One region of the Ruegeria sp. P10 genome, then DNA from elsewhere that is predicted to be linked to it. Evidence: riboswitches for the same ligand, from Rfam matches in the RefSeq annotation. Region 1 holds a riboswitch; the other holds the start of a gene.
What was found. Region 1 has a riboswitch for cobalamin ahead of ACR0FB_RS16500 (aromatic ring-hydroxylating oxygenase subunit alpha). Riboswitches for the same ligand answer to the same signal wherever they lie in the genome.

Region 1 (7,305 bases):
GACACCACGATTGGCGAATTGGTGGACCAGCTGCGGCTGGGTCACTGGTTCCGGCACAATTATCTGATGCCGATGTGCGGTGCCATCTGGTCCACGCCGGTCGAGTTCGTGGATCAGTTCCCCGCACGCTCTTTGGTACAGTTTTTCCGCAATCACGCTTTGCTGGCAAGTGGTCGCGCAAACCAGCATCAATGGTACACGGTCAAAGGCGGCAGCATAGAGTATGTCCGCCGGATCGACGCAGCCCTTCGTGCGCGGGGGGCAGAAATACGTCTGGCCAGCCCCGTTCAGAATATATCCCGTGACGAGATGGGCATCACCATCCACAGCCAGGGCGCCGTGGATCAGTTCGATGAAATCATCCTGGCCACCCATTCGGACCAGTCGCTTGCCATTTTAGGTGATGGCGCGACCCCCGCGGAAGCCGCTGCATTGGGCGCAATCCGCTACCAGCCCAATATGGCCATATTGCATTGTGACCCAGGTCAGATGCCAAAGCGGCGCGCCTGCTGGTCAAGCTGGACCTATCGTTCGCAAGCCGGAGACGTGGGGGTAACCTACTGGATGAACCGGCTTCAGAACATTCCGGACAGTGACCCGCTGTTTGTAACGCTGAACGCTTCATCAGAAATTCCCGCGGAAAAGATCTATGACAAAGTCGAATTTGCCCATCCGGTCTTCGACAAGGCCGCGCTGAAGGCGCAAGGGCAAATCCGCGAGATGCAGGGACAGAACCGAACCTGGTTTGCCGGTGCTTACAACCGGCACGGATTTCACGAAGACGGGATAGCCAGCGCGATGCATGTCGTTGCTCGAATAAATGGTGCCCCGCAAACCATCGGAGCTGATAATGGCATTCTTGGGAAAGACCCGGCCCTATCTGTTGCCGCAGAATAAGGCGATATGGCGCACAGCGTTTCTTGCACTTTCCTTGCTGATCCCCAATGGGCTGATCGCATCGCCGGTCACGGAAGAACTGAACGGTGCCCAACTGCGCGGAACCGCGACGTTCCGGTATCTGGGTTTGCCGATCTATGACGCCAAACTCTATACGCCCAAAGGTGCGCCGTTCAGTTGGAGCGAAGATATCGCCCTGCAACTGACTTATCGCAAGAACATCAAGAAGAAAGCGCTGGTCAATTCGACGCTTGACGAGATGGACCGCATTGGCCGTTCAGCACCGGTTCGCGACCAACTGAACCGGTGTTTCAAAGCCGTGGCAAAAGGGGACAGCTATCTGGCGGTTTCTGATGGTCCCGACAAGGTCAGTTTCTGGTTGAACGGGCAAAAGACGTGCACCATGGCGCATCCGGGCATCAAGCGCAGTTTCATGTCTGTATTTCTGGGAGACAACACGCGGTCCGCGTCCTTCACGCGCAGGCTACAGGGGCGGTGATGCTCTATCCCCGGGTCAGTCTCTATGCGCTGATGCTCGCTGCGGCGGGTATCCCGCTTTATATCCACTTGCCGCGCTTTGCAGCCGTGAACCTGGGTATTGGCCTTGGGGTCATTGGTACGGTGCTGCTGGTGATCCGTTTGGTGGATCTGGTGCAGGATCCGCTGATCGGTTGGGCAATCGACCGATGGCCCGGCGGCCAGCTTGCATTTGCCGCGATGGCGGCTTTGGGGCTGGCGATCGGGTTTCCCCTGCTTTTCAATCTGCCGCAGGGTGCCAGCGTGCCGGAACTGGTCGCGATCCTGATCTTGCTGTTCTCGGCGTACAGCCTGGGAACCATCCTTCTTTATGGTCGCAGCGCAACTCTGGCGAAGCGAACCGATCCGAAAGAGCTGATGACACTGGCCGCCTATCGTGAAGGCGGGCAGTTGACCGGGGTGGTCATCGCAGCCAGCGCTCCGGCCCTGTTGGTTGCTTTCGGGGCACACTCCCAAGGCTACCCCGCATTCGGCGCGTTCCTGGGGCTGCTGTCCGTTGTGACCCTGACACTGACGATCCCGATCTGGCGACGCAGACCGATCACCGGATCAGGCCTGTCCTTTGCGGGTCTGGGTCAGGCCGGTGGCTTGCGCCTTCTTGCGCTGGCTTTGGTCAACAGCCTCCCGGTTGCCATAACCTCCACCCTGTTTCTGTTTTTTGTGGAAGACCGGCTGCAACTGCCGGGCAAGGCGGGTCCTTTGTTGATCCTGTTCTTCCTGAGCGCAGGCGCGAGCGTTCCGCTCTGGGCAAAGCTCAGTAACAAAATTGGCCCGAAACAGACTCTGATTATTGCCATGCCGCTCTCGATCGCCGGCTTTATCGGCGCTGCCACACTGAGTTCAGGAAACCTTGCGGGTTTTGCAATGATCTGTCTCGCCTCGGGCGCGGCGCTGGGCGCGGATATGGTCGTGTTGCCGGCCATGTTCTCGATCGTGCTTACCCGGGCCGGGCTGAACGCATCAGCCGCGTTTGGCATCTGGTCCTTCGCTGGCAAACTGGGCCTCGCCCTGGCTGCCTTTTTCACTCTGCCGCTGCTGGAACGCAGCGGTTTCACCCCCGGTCAAACCAATTCAGCACAGGCACTGGATACACTCAATCTTGCCTATGCGGTGCTGCCCTGCATCCTGAAAGTCGGAGCGTTCGGGATGGTGTTGACCCTGCCCACCGAGGTCACAAGCAAATGAACGCTTTCACCATCATCCTTCTGGTCCTTCTGACCGCTGTCTTCATCCGTGCAAGGCTGCTGAGCTTTCGCGCGCAATCGCCGTCCGATTACAGTGGCACCGGGCCAGATTTTTCCCTGAAAAAGCACCTGAACGGAGAGATCTTGTCCGAAGGCCTGATCTATGGCCCCAACGGCAAAATGTCGAACAGCTTTGTCGCGCGCATGTCCGGCGAATGGCAAGGCAACTCGGGCACGCTGACCGAGTACTTCACCTATTCCAACGGAAAACAGATGACCCGCAAATGGTACCTGACGCTGGGAACTGGCAACACATTCACGGCAATGGCGGATGATATCGTGGGCGAAGGTCGGGGCATTATCTCGGGGTCCACGGTGAAACTGACCTATCGTATCATTCTGCCAGATGACGCTGGTGGACACACACTGGATGTCACCGATTGGATGTACCTGACAGAAACCGGCGTCATCATGAATCGGTCCGAGATGCGCAAGTTTGGCGTCAAGGTCGCGGAACTGATCGCCACAATGCGTCCAAGCCCCAGATCGAAACCGATGCATCCAAGTGGGTCAAACGGGTATGACGCGACTTCGGAAGGGAAGCCGTTGCAATGATCACCTTTCGCTCTTTCATCGCCTGCGTCGCCATCGCAAGCCTTACACTTCTGGCGGCCTGCTCCAGCAAACCGAAGGTACCAAAAACGTTTCTGTCGGACCGGCAGTTGAACCTGGAAGAGTTTTTTGAGGGTAAAACAGTGGCCTACGGTCAGTTTCAGGATGTTCTGGGAAATATCCCCCGCAGATTCACGGTTGATATCGACGGAACATGGGACGGCGAAACCCTGACCCTGGTCGAAGACTTCGTCTACGACGATGGCGCGACGGAACAACGCATCTGGACATTGACCAAAACCGGAGAGGATACGTGGACCGGTACGGCGCCTGGCGTGCTGGGCACCGCCAGCGGGATTGAACGCGGGGATACGTTCAACTGGAAATACAAGATCGACCTGCCGATCAAGGACGGGACCATGCGTGTCAAATTCGACGACTGGATGTGGCTGCTGGATGACGACCGTCTGCTGAACCGCGCGTATGTCTCACGCTATGGCGTCCGTCTGGGTGAAGTCATCCTGTTCTTCGAGAAGAAATAGGGCCGTCAGGCCCGGTTTCATCACAAAAGTCAGTAGAAAATAAACTCGTCCACCAATGCTGTCGTCGATCCCTTGACCTCACCGGCCGTGTTTGCCCTTGGCCCGTCCGAGGCTGCGCCCTCGGCGCGTTCGCCGCCCTCGACCTTCAAGCGCGCGCGTTCTATCTGCCCCCAGAGGAAAAACAGACCATCCCGTTTTCCCATGAGGCGCGAAGGAACTGTTGTCCGCAAAACACCTGTTTTCGGTTTTGGCATCTGCTCTCTTACTGCCTCCGGTGTTTTCCACCATTTTCGGAAAACGTAATGGTTTTTCCCGAAAAAGACAATTTTTTATGGACAAAATGAGGTTTTCTACCGTCCGTTGACAGGATGGACTGACAACTCTCGCATGACGGATATTCGCCTTCTTCACCTGCCTCATGGCAAGCCAGCACTATCCCAAACGGATCAACTTCACCCAAAAGGGTTTGCTGCAAACCTCCTTCACTTGGCCTGACTCTCTCTTTTCCAGCCATGCTCAGGCGACGTGCAGCGTTTCGTTTCTGAGCAGAGCAGCCGGGCCTTCGCTGTCACGGCTGGGGGACAATTTGACGGCCCGGATGTCAGACGTGGCCGCATCCATCGCAAAGCCCACTGGCCCCTGCAGAACGCCGTGCTGGCGGGCTTGCCATGCCCCTGTGCCAAGGACCGTGATCCCGGCGCCGTCCACTCAGCCGGAAAATTTCCATGTCTGTTTTGAAACCGGAAATGTCGCAAGCATTTCAGCGCCCAAGCAGGTAGAAAGTAGGCTGCCATCGTGAGGTGCCGCTGTTTGATTCTCAGACCGCGGAGAATTGGGAAGCCGGTGGAATTCCGGCGCTGCCCCCGCAACGGTAAGGAAGGTCAGGTTCGACAATCAACCACTGGGACGAGGATCCCGGGAAGGTGTCGCAACCGGGTGCAAGCCCCTTTCAAGTCCGGAAACCAGCCTTGCAGATATGTCAAACCGCGGGTGGCGGTGGGGGCACGGGTTTCGGACGTGGTCCTCGCGCGCCTCCGGACGGTTCCTCCCTGTCATCTGCCCAAGCAATGCCGCGGGGCGCGGCAGGAGAGCCAGAAGTGAACAATGTCCAAAACCTGTTGGCGCGTCGAATCCCGGGCTATGCTCTGGAACGGGCCTTTTACACCGACCCCGAGATCTTTCAGACCGACCTGGAAACCATCCACTATCGCGAATGGCTCTTTGCCATTCCGGCCTGTGAACTGGTGAAAGCCGGCGACTATGTAACGTACAACGTGGGTGCCTATCGCGTGATCATCGTGCGCGGCGCCGACAACCAGATCCGGGCGTTTCACAACACCTGCCGCCATCGCGGCTCGATCATATGCAAGGCGGCAAAAGGCAACGCGCCGAAGCTGGTTTGCCCGTATCACCAATGGACCTACGAGCTTGACGGCTCTTTGCTGTGGGCCCGCGACATGGGGCCAGAGTTTGATCCCAGACAGCATGGTTTGAAGACGGTTCATTGCCGCGAGCTTGCCGGGTTGGTCTATATCTGTCTGGCGGATGTCGCCCCGGATTTTGACACGTTTGCCAATATCGCGCGCCCGTATCTTGAGCCGCATGATCTTGCGAATGCCAAGGTCGCATTCGAAAGCTCGATCATCGAGAACGGCAACTGGAAACTGGTCTGGGAAAACAATCGCGAGTGCTATCACTGCGGCGGCAACCACCCTGCGCTGTGCCGGACCTTCCCTGATGATCCGGGCGTGACGGGGATCGAAGGCGGTGAAACCCCAGCCTATATGCAAGCCCATTTCGACAGGTGCCAGTCAGCGGGTATGCCATCGCAGTTCTATCTGCACGAGGACGGCCAATTCCGTCTGGCGCGCATGCCGCTGAAAGAAGGCGCCGAGAGCTATACGATGGACGGGAAATCCGCCGTGCGCCGCTGGTTGGGCCGGTCGCCCTTTGCGGATGCGGGATCGCTTTTGAAGTTCCACTATCCGACTACGTGGAACCACTTTCTTGCCGATCACTCGATTGTTTTCCGTGTTACGCCGATCAGCCCGACAGAGACCGAGGTCACGACCAAATGGCTGGTCAACAAGGATGCGGTTGAAGGCGTTGACTACGATGTGAAACGCCTGACCGAAGTCTGGGTCGCCACAAATGACGAAGACCGTCAGGTGGTCGAGGACAACCAGCAGGGCATCAACAGCCCGGCCTATGTGCCCGGCCCGTATTCAGCCATTCAGGAATCCGGCGTACTGCAATTCGTGGATTGGTATTGCAGCACAGTGTCGGCCCGCCTGACCCCTGACTACATGGCGGCGGAGTAAGTCTGATGAAAGATCTGGACACGCTTTCATCAGCCGTTTGGCAGGATGGAGAGATGCTGGAATGTGTCTCGGTCGTGCCCGAGATGCCGAACACCGCCAGCTTTTCGTTCCGGGCCCCCTCTGGGGCGCAGTTCGCCTATCACCCCGGTCAGTTCCTGACGCTCGAGATTCCGGCGCTTGGCCAGCCCGGGGGAGTCGTGTATCGCACCTACACGATCTCATCGTCGCCATCGCGGCCGCGGTCGATCACCATCACCGCCAAAGCGCAACCCGACAGTATCGGCACGCGCTGGATGCTGGACAATCTTCAACCCGGCATGCGGCTCAAGGCCATTGGGCCTGCGGGCCTGTTCACCAACGTACTGAGCGATGCGCGCAAGTTCCTGTTTATCTCGGCTGGCTCAGGCATCACACCGATGATGTCAATGACCACCTGCATGTGGGACGAAGGCCGCGATCTGGACGTTGTCTTCATCAACTGCGCCAAGCGGCCATCCGAGATCATCTTCCGCCAGCGCTTGGAACAGATGGCCAGCCGCACGGATGGATTGGACCTGAAGTTCGTGGTGGAAGAGCCGGACCGCTACCGCCCATGGACGGGATATCAGGGGCAGTTCAACCAATTGATGCTGGGCCTGATGGCGCCGGATTACCTTGAGCGCGAAGTCTATTGCTGCGGTCCCGAGCCCTTCATGCAAGCGGTGCGCGACGCGCTGGCCGGTCTTGGTTTTGATATGGACAACTATTATCAGGAAAGCTTCGGCGCGCCGGTGGAAACCGAGGCGGATCAGCCCGAGTTGGATGACGTTGTTCTGGACGACGACAGCAGCGCCGAAATCCTGTTCGCGACCTCGGGCGTGACGGCCAAGGTTGCCGAGACCGACACGGTGCTTGCCGCCGCCCGCTCGGTTGGCCTGAACATTCCGTCAGGCTGTACCTTCGGCGTGTGCGGTACCTGCAAGGTCAAGAAAACCGCTGGCGAGGTCCACATGGTCCACAACGGAGGGATCTCGGAAGATGACATCGACGCGGGGTACATTCTGGCCTGCTGCTCGAACCCGATCGGCAAGGTCGAAGTCGAGGTTTAGGCGCTTCGCATCCCGATCAAAGCCGCAGCGTGGCTGACACCCGCTGCGGCTTTCGGCGCGTTTTTTCTGCCCGTTGCAGAATCCGGGCCAGATTGGGTCGCCGGATGTCCGGCACTTTCAGAAC
Region 2 (7,305 bases), on a different contig from region 1:
GTCGTCTCCTCTTATCCTGCTGAACGATCTGATCCTGACGGCAAATGACAGTCTGCCGGCCTCTCAAAAAATGGAGCCCTTCGGCCTGTTCTCGGTCACGCCGATCGGTGCGGTTCTGATCCTGACGGGAATTGGTTACTTTCTGCTGTTGGGACGCTGGGTTTTGCCGGAGGCTGAAGGACCTGACAATACGGGTACCGGACAAGGGACACAGGAATACCTGCAAAGGGTCTATGGCCTCAAAGCTGATGTGTTCGAAGTCGTGGTGCCCGAGGACAGCCCCCTGGTCGGCGAGATTCTGGCCGACATCAACCACGAAAACCACCTGTACATCATTTCAACCTTCTATCGCGGCAAAACCTCGATGGTTCAGGTTTTGACAGCGGAAATTGCAGCGCCGTGTCGGCTGGCCATCGTCGGCCGCCGTTGGGAGGTCGAGAAGTTCGCCGAGAAATACGGGCTGACCGTTCTTCCGGACTTGGACATTTTCGTCGAAGAGTTCGCCCCAACCAATGCAGGCGTGGCCGAGGTGGTCATCACGCCTGACAGCAAGCTGATCGGCAAATGCCCCCGCGAGCTTTTGTTTCGCAAGACCTACGGGATGTCGCTGCTGGCCATTCACCGCGGCGAAGAGACGCTGAGCCATGTCGAGACCGAGGATCACGAATCCACTCAGATCGGGCTCGAAAAGTTTCAGGCGGGCGACATGCTTGTGGCCCATACCAGATGGGACAACCTGATGCGGATCAAACGAGATCCGGATTTCGTCGTTGTGACGACAGACTTTCCTCAGGACGAGCTGAGGCCGCAAAAAGTCGGCTGGGCCCTGGCATTCTTCGCCATTTCGCTGTCGTTGATCCTGTTCACGGACGTCCGGCTTTCACTCTGTCTTCTTACCGGCGCGGTGGGCATGATGCTGACCCGTGTGCTCAGCGTGGACGAGGCGTACCGCGCGGTCGGATGGAACACCGTATTCCTGCTCGCCTGCCTCATACCTTTGGGACAAGCCGTGCAGAACACAGGCACGGCCGCGTGGATCGCCCAGCAGATCATGATAATTCTGGACGGCTGGCCGCTCTGGTCGTTGCAAACCGGCATCGCCATTCTGGCGACGGCCTTTTCTTTGGTCATGTCCAACGTGGGGGCCACGGTCCTGCTGGTGCCTCTGGCAGTATCGATTGCGGTGGCGGCGGGTGGAAACCCGGCCGTCTTTGCCCTGACGGTCGCCATATCGACCTCGAACAGCTTCATCATCCCAACCCATCAGGTAAACGCGTTGATCATGGGTCCGGCCGGATACAAGGTGATGGATTTCGTCCGCTCCGGCGGAATAATGACGGCGCTGTTTCTGGTCGTCTCCCTGCTCATGATCAACGTCATCTATTAGCGCAAGAGGATCTGCGGTGTTCGGTGGTCTTTTCCCATCATCGGGACAGGTTCAGTCAAGGCACCCGTTCACCATAGTCTACGCCCCTTGCTAACATACTGTTCGTCGCCCGGCCCATCTCAGGCTGGGTCCCGGCACGCCATGCCGCCCATCGACGCCCACAGGTCGCTTTCCATGCCTCTGCATCATTGTTGCGCGCGACTCGCTTGACAAGCAGGCCAGCGGTGCCGCATGTCCCTTTCGTTGGTGTCGGTGACAGCCGATGAAAAGGGAATGCGTCAACGGTCTTGCCGCCAAACGCAGCCGCCCCCGCGACCGTGAACGGAGAGGATGCCCAATGCCACTGGCCCGAAAGCCGGGAAGGCGGGACATCCGACAGAGGCCCGCCTCTGGCATCCGCAAGCCGGGAGACCTGCCAACAACCGAAGTTGAAACCGGGCGGGGTGTTCCGGTGTCGGGTCCATGACCATTCGTGGCCCGCATGAAACCCCGTCCCCCGCGAAGAGGATTTGGGGGGATGAGAGACATGACCGATACCGCACCAGTCGAGTTGCTGGTCTGTACCACCTGCCGTCGCGGCCTGCCTGTGGAAGATGACACGCAACGCCCGGGCGCTTTGTTACACAAGGCTCTGGAACAGGCGGACCTGCCCGACGGTGTCACCCTGAAAGCCGTTGAATGCCTGTCAAACTGTGATCAAGGCTGTTCGATCGTGTTGCGCGGGCCGGGCCGCTGGACCTTCGTGTATGAAAACCTGAACGAAACAGATCATGTCGACGTCATCGTCGACGGCGCGACCAAGTATCTGGCCACCGAAGATGGTTTGGTGAAATGGCGCGAACGCCCCGAACATTTTCGCAAGAACTGTGCCTCGCGCATTCCCCCCATTGGAGCCTGACATGTCGAACCTCGAAAAACTCCCCGTCACAGTGATCACCGGCTTTCTGGGATCGGGTAAGACCACTTTGGTGCGTCACCTGATGCAGAACCCACAGGGCAAGCGCCTTGCTGTCGTGGTCAACGAGTTCGGCGATGTAGGCGTCGATGGCGACATCCTGAAATCCTGCGCCATTCCTGATTGCCCGGCGGAAAACATCGTGGAACTGGCCAATGGCTGCATCTGTTGCACCGTGGCAGATGATTTCATTCCCACCATCGAGGCCCTGATGGCGTTGGAGCCACGCCCGGATCACATCCTGATCGAAACCAGCGGTCTGGCCCTGCCGAAACCGCTGCTCAAGGCATTCGACTGGCCTGACATCCGCTCGAAGATCACCGTCGACGGCGTGATCGCCCTGGCCGATGCCGAGGCCGTGGCCGCAGGCCGCTTCGCGCCCAATGTCGAAGCAGTGGATGCGCAGCGCATGGCCGATGACTCGATCGACCACGAAACGCCCCTGTCCGAGGTGTTCGAGGATCAGATCTCGTGCGCTGACATCATCCTGCTGACCAAGCCCGACCTCGCCGGCCCCGAAGGCGTGGCCAAAGCGCGCGAGATCATCGCCGCCGAGGCGCCGCGCCCCCTGCCCGTCGTCGAAGTGGCCGAAGGTGCCGTGGACGTGCGCGTTGTGCTGGGTCTGGAAGCCGCCGCCGAGGATGACATGGACGCCCGACCCTCGCATCACGACGGCCATCACGATCACGAGCATGACGATTTCGAAAGCATCATCGTCGAGCTGCCCGAGCAGACCGATCCGGCCCAACTGGTCGCCAATATCGAACGCCTGGCCAATGAACTGAACATCCTGCGCGTCAAAGGGTATGCCGCCGTTCAGGGCAAACCCATGCGCCTGCTGGTCCAGGCAGTGGGTGCCCGCGTGCGTCACCAGTATGACCGCCCGTGGGAACCCGGTGAAGAACGCCGTTCGCGTCTGGTCGTCATCGCCGAGCATGACGATATCAAAGAGGCGGAAATCCGCGAAATCCTCGTGGGTGTGCGTGAGGCCGCCGAGTAAGCCATGCACGTCGTCTTTCGCGAAAGCCACGGGCTCGAGGAAACCGAGACCCCAACCGATCTGGGCCAGAGCCCGGCGGACCTGGTGGTGCTGTCCTTTTCGGACAGCGACCTAGGCGCTTTCGCGGCGGGCTGGCATCGTGGTGGCGGACCGGAAGGGCGAATGCCGACCCTGCGGCTGGCGAATTTGACGGCTCTGAAACACCCGCTGTCGGTCGATACCTATGTCGAACAGACGCTTCAAGGCGCCAAGGGCATTCTGATCCGTCTGATCGGCGGGGTGCCCTACTGGGCTTATGGGTTGCAGCAGGTTCTGGCGCTGGCGCAGGCCAAGGGCATCGCACTGGCGGTGCTGCCCGCCGACGGGCGCGAGGACACGCGGCTGGATGACTATTCCACCCTGCCGGTCTCGACCCTGCGGCGTCTGGCGCATCTGTGCGATACCGGCGGCGAGGTCGCGGCGCAGGCCGCGCTGGCGCAGATGGCTTTGGCGGCGGGGCTTTATGCCGGTCCGGTGATGGGCGCCAAGACCTTGCCCGAATGTGGCGTGTGGTGTCCGGATCGCGGCGTAATCCCGGTGGAAACCGCATTCGAAGGCACGACCAAACGAATCCTCGTCACCTTTTACCGCGCTTACCTGACCTCGGCAGACACCGCCCCGATCGCAGCCCTGATCCGCAGCCTGCGCGCCCGTGGATACGCGGCGGTGGGCCTGTTTGCCCCGTCTCTCAAGGCGCCTGTAGCCGCCGAATGGTTGCGGGAACAGGTTGTTGCGCTGAACCCATCTGCCATTGTCAACGCCACTTCGTTTTCGGGAAAAGGCGCGTCGGGAACGTCGCCTCTGGACGCTGCAGGCGTGCCGGTGTTTCAGGTCGCTCTCGCCACCTCGCGCCGCAAAGCCTGGGCCGAGGCGGAACGCGGTTTGTCCCCGGCCGATCTTGCCATGCATGTGGTACTGCCCGAGGTGGATGGACGGATCTCAGCAGGAGTTGCGTCTTTCAAGGAACCCGGAAAACGCGATCCGCATCTGGAATACGCGCGCTTTGCACACCGTCCCGAACCGGACCGGATCGAAGCGATCATCGACCGTGTATCGGGCTGGCTTGCACTGAACGACAAACCCAAGGCAGATCAGATTCCTGCGTTGGTCCTGTCCACCTATCCCGGCAAAGACTGGCAGATGGCCCATGCGGTTGGCCTCGACGCGCTGGCCTCGGCCCAGGCGATGCTGTCCGATCTTGACGAAGAAGGCTATGACATCGCGACTGGCGAGCCGATTGCCGACACTCTTCTGGACGCACGGATTTCGTGGTCGCTTGGGGATTATCAGGATGCGCTTGCGGAATTGCCCGAGACCCTGCGCGCTGATCTGCACACCGTTTGGGGCGCGCCCGAAGATGATCCGGCCTGTGCCGATGGGGCCTTCCATTTCACCGCGCTTCGGCGCGGCAAGGCGCTGGTCGCGCTGCAACCCGAACGCGGCACGCCCGAGCTGCGGGATGACGACTATCATGACCTCTTGCGCACCCCACGCCACGGTTATGTCGCCTTCTATCTGTGGCTGCGCAAAGGGTTGGGTGCCGATGCGCTGATCCATATCGGCGCGCATGGAACGCTGGAATGGTTGCCCGGAAAATCGGTCGCCTTGTCTGCTGATTGCTGGCCCGAGGCGCTGATCGGCGATCTGCCTGTAATCTACCCGTTCATCGTGAACGACCCGGGCGAGGCCGCGCAAGCCAAGCGCCGGATCGGAGCCGTCACACTGGGCCACATCCCGCCCCCGATGAAGGAAAGTGGCACGCCGGATCGGATGGTGCGGCTTGAATCGCTGCTGGATGAGTTTTCGAACGCCGACGGGCTTGACCCCAAACGCCGCGACCGCTTGCAGGAAGATATCCGTGATGAGGCGCAGGCGATAGGGCTGGAAAGCGATCTCGGCCTCGATCAGGCTACCTGCACCGCCGAGGCCATCACCCGCATCGACCGCTTTGTCTGTGACATCAAGGAAAGCCAGTTTGGCGACGGGCTGCACATCTTTGGGCGCGTGCCCGAGGTGACGGGCAGTTTCGATCCGGCCCCTTCGGCCCACGCCGAACGCGACGCGTTGATTAAAACGCTCGAAGGCAAGCGGATTGATGCCGGGCCTTCGGGGTCCCCCTATCGTGGCCGGTCAGATGTTCTGCCCACCGGGCGGAACCTTTACACCACCGATCCGCGGTCGGTTCCGACCCGTGCGGCCTATGCTCAGGGTGTGAAACTGGCCGAGGAACTGGTGCGGCGCCATCTTCAGGAAGAAGGCGATTACCCGAAGGGGCTGATCATCGATCTGTGGGGGTCAGCCACCATGCGCACGGCGGGCGAGGAATTCGCCATGGCCTTGCACCTGCTGGGCGTCAAACCCGTGTGGGACAAAGGGTCCGAGAGGGTTTCCGGCATCGAGGTTCTGCCGATCACCGACCTGAGCCGCCCGCGCCTAGACGTGACCCTGCGGGTCTCGGGCCTGTTCCGGGATGTTTTCCCGACGCTGTCCGCTTTGTTTGGCCAAGCGGTTCGCGCATTGGCCGCGCGCGATGAAGCGACGGATTGGAACCCCTATGCCGGGCAGGCGCCGGCAGCGCGGGTCTATGGACCTGCGCCCGGAAGTTACGGCGTCAATATGACCGAACTTTCCGAAGTGTATACCGACGAGGCCCGTGCGCAGGCCGGTGAAGCATGGCTAGAGGCCAGCTCTTTTGCATTGGAAGGCGAACACATCTCGCAGGACAAGGACGGCATCACCCAACGCGTTGCAAATGCGGACAGCTTTGTCCACTTGCAGGACCTGACCGAAACCGATCTTCTTTTGGCCAACGATTATGCCACGCACGAGGCAGGCTTTGCCGCCGCCAAGAAGGTCGCCGGCGGAACCGCGCAGCTGTACCATCTGGACAACACCAACCCCGAAAACCCGCGCGCCCGAACTTTGCGTGAAGAAATCAGCCGAGTCGTCCACGCCCGTGCCGCCAACCCCTGCTGGATCGCCGGAATGCAACGCCATGGTTTCCGGGGGGCGGCCGAAATCGCGGCAACGCTGGATCATATGGCTTCTTTCGCGCATCTGTCTGGCACGGTCGCACCACATCTTTTTGACCTCTACCACGATGCCACTCTGGGCAACGAAGAGGTCGACGCGTTCCTGCAAGAGGCCAATCCCAAAGCGCGTCAGGCCATGCAGGACCGGTTTCGCGCGCTGCTTGAGGCCGGGCTTTGGAACACGCGCCGGAACTCTATCAGGGCTGATCTGGAGGGATTGAGATGAGTGCACCGATCGTTCAGGGCTGGTGCCCGGGCGCCCATCGTCCGATGATGTCCGGTGACGGTCTGGTCGTCAGGGTCAGGCCCCGGCTGGCGCGTCTGGACGCCGATCAGGCACTGGGACTGTGCGATCTGGCTGACCGCTTTGGAAACGGCTCGATCGATTTGACCAATCGCGCCAATCTGCAATTGCGGGGCGTGGAAGAGGAAGACCATCAGCCTCTGCTCAAAGAGCTTGCCGCGCTGAACCTGCTGGATGCGGAACCCGGTATCGAAATACGCCGCAATATTCTGGTTACACCGCTCTATCAGGCGGGCGATTTGACTGCTCGGCTGACCCATGAACTGATTGACCGGCTTGCGGAGCTGCCGGCCCTGCCGGCAAAGTTCGGTTTTGCAATCGACACGGGCCCCGAACGTCTGCTGGCGTCGGATTCGGCTGATATTCGTCTGGAAACCAGTGCAGGCGGCCTGATCCTGCGCGCCGATGGCTGCGAAACCGGGCGGAGCGTGACCGAGACCGACGCCATTGACCACGTGATCGCGCTGGCGATGTGGTTTGCCGAAACCTACACGCCCGAGACACGCCGCATGGCGCGCGTCATCGTCGCCCTGCCGCAGGAATGGCAAGGATGTGCGCCCGGTTCTGTTGGCGCAAAGCTTCAACCGG

Region 2: it holds a riboswitch for cobalamin, as region 1 does, so the genes downstream of both, ACR0FB_RS08150 (DUF1636 family protein) here and ACR0FB_RS16500 (aromatic ring-hydroxylating oxygenase subunit alpha) in region 1, are expected to answer to the same signal.

Annotation. Positions count from the first base shown of each region.
Region 1 is NZ_JBQERJ010000010.1:41,756-49,060, reverse strand. Features, by position in the region: gene ACR0FB_RS16535 (NAD(P)/FAD-dependent oxidoreductase) at 1-897, shown strand, start outside; gene ACR0FB_RS16530 (chalcone isomerase family protein) at 851-1,396, shown strand; gene ACR0FB_RS16525 (MFS transporter) at 1,396-2,619, shown strand; gene ACR0FB_RS16520 (DUF3833 domain-containing protein) at 2,616-3,233, shown strand; gene ACR0FB_RS16515 (DUF3833 family protein) at 3,230-3,772, shown strand; gene ACR0FB_RS16510 (hypothetical protein) at 3,802-4,026, opposite strand; partial or broken gene ACR0FB_RS16505 (IS5/IS1182 family transposase) at 4,328-4,480, opposite strand; cobalamin riboswitch at 4,554-4,757, shown strand; gene ACR0FB_RS16500 (aromatic ring-hydroxylating oxygenase subunit alpha) at 4,840-6,093, shown strand; gene ACR0FB_RS16495 (FAD-binding oxidoreductase) at 6,099-7,181, shown strand; gene ACR0FB_RS16490 (hypothetical protein) at 7,198-7,305, opposite strand, start outside.
Region 2 is NZ_JBQERJ010000004.1:50,747-58,051, reverse strand. Features, by position in the region: gene ACR0FB_RS08155 (SLC13 family permease) at 1-1,387, shown strand, start outside; cobalamin riboswitch at 1,615-1,821, shown strand; gene ACR0FB_RS08150 (DUF1636 family protein) at 1,914-2,285, shown strand; gene cobW (cobalamin biosynthesis protein CobW) at 2,287-3,342, shown strand; gene cobN (cobaltochelatase subunit CobN) at 3,346-6,639, shown strand; gene ACR0FB_RS08135 (cobalamin biosynthesis protein CobG) at 6,636-7,305, shown strand, end outside.